2 regions of the Cupriavidus sp. FW306-1B-F12B genome follow, and region 1 is predicted to be linked to the other one. Evidence: predicted binding sites of a transcription regulator. Region 1 holds the regulator's gene; the other holds the start of a gene.
What was found. Region 1 encodes sigma-54, which starts transcription at its own class of promoters, with help from an activator protein. Its sites were predicted from a motif close to TGGCANGNAANCTGCTTT; they were not measured.
Positions count from the first base shown of each region.

Region 1 (3,407 bases):
GCAATGCCCGCATGGCGCGCCTGCAGGGCGCCAAGCAGGTCGACGAGATCCGCGGCGCGGTGCTGACCTACGACAGCCGCAAGGAGTTCTACACGGCTGCCGGCGGCGGCAGCGGCGACGCCGCGGCCGCCAATCCGTCCGGCCGCGTACGCGCGGTGCTGTCGCCGCGCCAGGACCAGAAGGCCGGCGCCACGGGCAGCAGCGGCTCGCCGCTGGACCTGAAGCCAGCGCCCGCGCCTGCCAACAAACCCTGACGCCTGGCGCCGGCTGCGTGCATCGCATGCGGCCGGCGCCGGAAACGCCTGAACGCCAGACTGTGCCAATGACCGATACCGCAACCATCGCCGACAAGCCTTCCGTCGAAGCCTCCACCGTCCTTGCCGGCGGCAGCACCCTGGTCGTGCGCCACCTGAAGAAGCGCTATGGCTCGCGCACGGTGGTCAAGGACGTCTCGCTCGACGTGAAGAGCGGCGAGGTGGTCGGCCTGCTCGGGCCCAACGGCGCGGGCAAGACCACGTCGTTCTACATGATCGTGGGCCTGGTGGCGCTGGACGAAGGCGATATCGTGCTCGACGGCGACCACATCAGCGGCCTGCCGATCCACGAGCGCGCGCGCATGGGGCTGTCGTACCTGCCGCAGGAAGCCTCGGTATTCCGCAAGCTCAACGTCGAAGAGAACATCCGCGCGGTGCTGGAGCTGCAGCTGGACAAGGGCAAGCCGCTGGCCAAGGCCGAGATCGAGCGCCGCCTCGATTCGCTGCTCGACGACCTGCAGATCGCGCACCTGCGCAACAACCCGGCGCTGTCGCTGTCGGGCGGCGAGCGCCGCCGCGTGGAAATCGCGCGCGCGCTGGCGTCGTCGCCGCGCTTCATCCTGCTGGACGAACCCTTCGCCGGCGTGGACCCGATCGCCGTGGGCGAGATCCAGCGCATCGTCAGCTTCCTCAAGGCGCGCAATATCGGCGTGCTGATCACCGACCACAACGTGCGCGAGACGCTCGGCATCTGCGACCACGCCTACATCATCAGCGAAGGCACGGTGCTGGCCGCGGGCCAGCCCGAGGAAATCATCGCCAATGACGCAGTGCGGCGCGTCTACCTGGGCGAGAACTTCCGCATGTGATGCAGCGGCCTGCCATGGAGCGGCAGGCCTATTCGCGGGCGCACGTGGGCCTGCCACAGCCAGCAGCGATCAGACCGCATAAGCGATAGCAATTTCCGTTCCAACAACGGAAAGATGCGCATAGAATAGGTCGCATGAAACCGTCGCTACAGCTCCGCCTTTCCCAGCATCTGGCCCTGACCCCGCAACTGCAGCAGTCGATCCGGCTGCTGCAGCTTTCCACGCTGGAACTGCAGCAAGAGGTCGAACAGGCGCTGACGGAAAACCCTCTGCTCGAACGTGAGAACGACTGGATCGAAAGCCCGCTGCGCGTTGCGGCCGACGGCTCGGTCAACCTGCAGAGCGCACCGGCGCCCGCGCCGGCAGAGCCGCAGGGCAATGGCGAGGCCCGCGCCGATGGCGCGGCTGACGACGACAGCTATGGCGACAGCGGCAACGGCGACGACTATGGCAGCGGCGACTGGAGCCTGGACGACTTTGCCCGCCGCCCCCAGGGCGACGAGGATGAAAAAACGCCGATGCAGCTGCGTGAAGCCGAGCCCACGCTGCGCGAGTACCTGATGGAACAGCTCACGCCGCTGAAGATCTCCGCGCGCGACAAGGGCCTGGCCATCTTCCTGATCGAATCACTCGACGATGATGGCTACCTGAGCGCATCGCTTGAGGAAATCTGCACGGAGTTGCCGGAAGAACTCGAGTTCGAGATCGAGGAAGTCCACGCCATCCTCACGCTGCTGCAGAGCTTCGACCCGCCCGGCGTGGGCGCGCGCAACGCCGCCGAGTGCCTGGCCCTGCAGTTGCGGCGCCTGACGCACCCGCAGCGCGAACTGGCCCTGAACATCGTGACCAACCACCTGGAGTTGCTCGCAGTACGCGACTACACGCGGCTGAAGAAGGCGCTGCAGGTCGATGAAGCGGCGCTGAAGTCCGCACACGAACTGATCCGCTCGCTGGCGCCCTACCCCGGCCATGCATACAGCCGCCCGGAGGCGGACTTCGTGGTGCCGGACGTGTTCGTGCGCAAGGGTGGCGGCGGCTGGATCGCGCAGCTCAATCCGGATGTGATGCCGAGGCTGCGCATCAATGACATGTATGCACAAATCCTGCGTGGCGCGAAGGGTGAGTCCGGCACCGCCGGGCTGCAGCAGAAGCTGCAGGAGGCGCGCTGGCTGATCAAGAACATCCAGCAGAGGTTCGACACAATCCTGCGTGTCTCGCAGGCCATTGTCGAGCGTCAAAAGAACTTTTTCAGCCACGGCGAAATCGCCATGCGCCCCTTGGTTTTGCGGGAGATTGCCGATACACTGGGTTTACACGAGTCAACCATCTCCCGGGTGACGACCAATAAATATATGGCAACGCCGATGGGTACTTTCGAACTGAAGTACTTCTTCGGCAGCCACGTGTCCACCGAAACCGGTGGCGCGGCTTCATCAACGGCCATCCGCGCCTTGATCAAGCAACTGATAGGAGCCGAAGACCCGAGGAATCCCCTTTCCGACAGTCGCATTGCCGAACTGCTGGGCGAACAAGGCTTCGTTGTCGCACGCCGCACCGTTGCCAAGTATCGCGAAGCCCTGAAGATCCCCGCAGTCAATCTCCGCAAGTCTTTGTAGCCGAGCCCACCGCCTGCCTGGTGAGGCTCTTTCAGAAGGAGAAGCGCTATGAACTTCAAGATCAGTGGACACCACCTGGACATCACGCCCCCTCTGCGTGAGTACGTGGAAACGAAGCTGGAGCGAATCGTCAGGCATTTCGATCAAGTCATTGGCGTTAGTGTGCTGCTCTCTGTCGACAACCATAAGGAAAAGGACCGGCGTCAGTACGCGGAAATCAATCTACATCTCAAGGGCAAGGACATCTTTGTCGAAGCGCATCACGAAGACCTGTATGCAGCGATCGACGCACTCGTCGACAAGCTGGACCGTCAGGTGATCCGCTACAAGGATCGCGTGCAAGGCCACGACCGCGAAGCGGTCAAGTACCAGATGGCCGCAGCGCAAATGCAGCAATGACCGTGCCCGGCAGCCCCGCAGCGGGCTGCTGAATCAGGATTGAACAGGCAAGCCGCGCCATGAAGCGCGGCTTTTTTGCGCCCTCGCGTTCCCGGTTGCCGCCGGCATGCCGCGCCCGCACTGGCGGCGCGGCCCGGCTGTGGCGCCGGAGCCAATGCTTTTCACCCGAATGAGCAAGGGTGTTCGCAAGCGCTGCGCCAAGGTGTATGCTGCGCCATACAAAGAGAGGGAATCCTGGCCGTGCCCCGCACCGGTGCACCGGCTCCCCG
Region 1 is NZ_JBYSXC010000009.1:61,706-65,112, reverse strand. Features, by position in the region: gene lptA (lipopolysaccharide transport periplasmic protein LptA) at 1-254, shown strand, start outside; gene lptB (LPS export ABC transporter ATP-binding protein) at 323-1,123, shown strand; gene AC3WLE_RS16650 (RNA polymerase factor sigma-54) at 1,258-2,739, shown strand; gene hpf (ribosome hibernation-promoting factor, HPF/YfiA family) at 2,788-3,138, shown strand.

Region 2 (3,407 bases), on a different contig from region 1:
CGTTCTGGTCGCGGTTGGCATCGCTCTCGTCGCTGCCCGATGCCTGGAACTTGACGTCGAGGATCCGCGCGGTGTTGTCGGCGCGCTCCAGGAATGTGCCCAGCCGCATGAAGTGGAAGGCATCGTCCTTGAGCATGGTGCCGAACTGGACCCCGCGCGCCAGGTGCGAGCGGAACTTGACCCATTCAAAGAACGCCGACGGGTCTTCCTTCAGCACGCCGTCGGCGATCAGGCGCTGCACCTCCAGCCAGGTGGTGTTGACGGTCTCCCAGACCTCGGTGGTCAGCGAGCCGCGCACCGCGCGCGCGTTCTCGCGCGCCGCGCGCAGGCAGCTCATGATGGACGAGGCGTTGGTCATGTCGCGCACCATGAAGTCGATCACATCGTCGCGCGACAGCAGTCCGTACTTGTGGTCGAAGACGTCGGTCAGCTCGGAGATATCGAGCATGGCCCACCAGCCCTGCTCGGCCACCTCGGCCGATTGCGGCAGGAGCGAGGTCTGGTAGTTGACGTCGAGCATGCGCGCAGTGTTCTCCGCGCGCTCGGTGTAGCGGGCCATCCAGAACAGGTGGTCGGCGGTGCGGCTCAGCATGTGGGCTCTCCTGGCGTGGCGGCGGTCGCCATGGCGGTCGTTGCGGCGGTCATCACGTGGTTCGCGTTCATCGTTCCAGCACCCAGGTGTCCTTGGTGCCGCCCCCTTGCGAGGAATTCACCACCAGCGAGCCTTCGCGCAGCGCCACGCGGGTCAGCCCGCCTGGCACCATGCGCACCTCCTTGCCCGACAGCACGAACGGGCGCAGGTCGATATGGCGCGGCGCGATGCCCGACTCCACATAGGTCGGGCAGGTCGACAGCGCCAGCGTCGGCTGCGCGATGTACTGCTCCGGGCGCGCCTTCACCACTTCGCGGAAGGCATCGATCTCGGCCCGCGTGGCGGCCGGGCCGACCAGCATGCCGTAGCCGCCGGCGCCGTGGGTCTCCTTGACCACCAGTTCTTCCATATGGTCCAGCACGTACTGCAGGTCGTCCGGGCGCCGGCACATATAGGTCGGCACGTTGCTGAGGATGGCCTCTTCGCCCAGGTAGAAGCGGATCATGTCGGGCACGTACGGATAGATCGACTTGTCGTCGGCCACGCCCGTGCCGATGGCGTTGCAGATGGTCACGTTGCCGGCGCGGTAGACCGACAGCAGGCCGGCCGCGCCCAGCGAGGAGTCGTGGCGGAACACCAGCGGGTCGAGGAAGTCGTCGTCGACGCGGCGGTAGATCACGTCGACGCGCTGCGGGCCCTGCGTGGTGCGCATGAACAGGTGGTCGTCCTCGACGAAGAGATCGCTGCCTTCGACCAGTTCCACGCCCATCTGCTGCGCCAGGAAGGCATGCTCGAAGTAGGCCGAGTTGTACATGCCCGGCGTCAGCACCACCACGGTGGGATCGGCAATGGCCTGCGGCGACACCCCGCGCAGCATGTCGAGCAACAGGTCAGGATAGTGGGCCACCGGCGCCACGCGGTTGCGCGCGAACAGGTCCGGGAACAACCGCATCATCATCTTGCGGTTTTCCAGCATGTACGACACACCCGAGGGCACGCGCAGGTTGTCTTCCAGCACGTAGAACTCGCCCTCGCCGGCGCGCACCACATCGATGCCGGCCACGTGCGCATAGATGTCGTGCGGCACGTTGACGCCTAGCATCTCGGGCCGGTACTGGGCGTTGTTGTAGATCTGGTCGGGCGGGATCACGCCGGCGCGGATGATGTCCTGGCCGTGGTAGATATCGTGGACAAAGCGGTTGAGCGCGGCCACGCGCTGGCGCAGCCCTTTTTCCAGCAGCGCCCATTCGCTGGCCGGGAAGATGCGCGGGATCACGTCGAACGGAATGGTGCGTTCGGTGCCGCTGTTGGCTTCATCCTTGTCGCCGTAGACGGCAAAGGTAATGCCCACGCGCCGGAAGATCAGGTCGGCCTCGGCGCGCTTGTTGCCCATCGTGCCTTCAGACTGCCGCGCCAGCCAGTCAGCGAAATGCCGGTAATGCGCGCGCACCGCGCCTTCAGGCAATGCCTGCCCCGCCTGGATAACCCATTGCGCCCTGTCCGTGCGCCAGTCCAGCATCTCGTCGAAATACCGCCCCGCCATGATGGCCGTTCCTCCATGTCGCGGGCTTCCGGTGCTACCGCTTCACTGCGACTTCGGGGTCGCTACCGGCTGCCCTGGTTTTGCCCTGGCTTTCCTGTCCCCAGCCCGCCGCGCCTGCCCGTTCGGGACGCTCACGGCGATACTGTCGAGTCACTGGCCCTTTCAGCATACCCGTACCGGCGAAACCCGCAAGCTGGCGGGTGCCGGCCGGCACGGAAAGTGAACTAGCAAGATGTCTGCCAGCGCACGCAAAAACGGCCGCCAGCCAGGCTGGCGGCCGCTTGCGGGCTGCACGGGCACGGGGCCGGCCGGAACGGTCGGCGAGGTCAGCAGGTCAGCGCGCCGCGGCGGCGCCCTGCGGCACCGTGGCCTGCAGGATGGTGGCGACCAGCGCCTCGGGCGACTGGCGGATGTCGAGCACCAGCGCGTCGCTGGGCTCTTCCAGCGTATCGAACTGGCTTTGCAGCAGGTCGGGGTTGAAGAAGTGTTCCGTGCGCGCGGACAGGCGCGTGCCGATCAGCGATGCATCGCCCTTCATGAAGACGAAGGTCACGCCGCCGTCGGGCGGGGTCAGCCGGTCGCGGTAGGCCTGGCGCAGTGCCGAGCAGGTGAACACATGGGTGCGGCCTTCGGCCCGGGCCGCGTCGATGGCTGCGCGCATGGCCGCCAGCCACGGCCAGCGGTCTTCGTCGGTCAGCGGGACGCCGGCGTGCATCTTGGCCTTGTTGGCGTCGCTGTGGAATGCATCGGCGTCATGGAAGCCGCAGCCCAGTCGCTGCGCCAGCAACTGGCCGACCGTGGTCTTGCCGCTGCCGGAAACGCCCATCAGGATATAGATCATGTCTGCTCCGTCGGTCTTGGTATCGGATGGTGTCGCCATCCTTGTCTGTCCTTGTCGGTCCAGCTGGACGTCCTTGCGGCGGCGCAAAGACGCCCGGGGGCGCTGCCGCCCCGCAGGGAACTTCAGGGGAAAATCGGCCTCAGGCCTGGCTATTGTGCGACGGTTTGCGCCGCTGCGGTACGTTGGCGCCCGCCTGCGCCGGCCCCGGCATCCGCCTCGGACAGGTCAAGTGCGCTGCCGCCCTCTTCCGCGATGCGCGCGTGGCGCCGGAACAGGCCGAACAGGCCGCGCCCCAGGCTGAATTGCGCGAAATCGTCGTCCGGCGCCGCGGCCAGCTCGCGCGCCGCGAATTCGCCTTCGTCGCCCAGCCACTGCAGCGTGCCGGCAACGGCATCGACACGGATGCGGTCGCCGTCGCGCACGCGCGCGAG
Region 2 is NZ_JBYSXC010000010.1:86,473-89,879, reverse strand. Features, by position in the region: gene AC3WLE_RS17980 (alpha-E domain-containing protein) at 1-592, opposite strand, end outside; gene AC3WLE_RS17975 (circularly permuted type 2 ATP-grasp protein) at 660-2,135, opposite strand; gene AC3WLE_RS17970 (gluconokinase) at 2,470-2,976, opposite strand; gene edd (phosphogluconate dehydratase) at 3,126-3,407, opposite strand, start outside.
Region 2: a site for sigma-54 is predicted at 2,360-2,377, ahead of AC3WLE_RS17975 (circularly permuted type 2 ATP-grasp protein). Genes of this name have one in related genera too.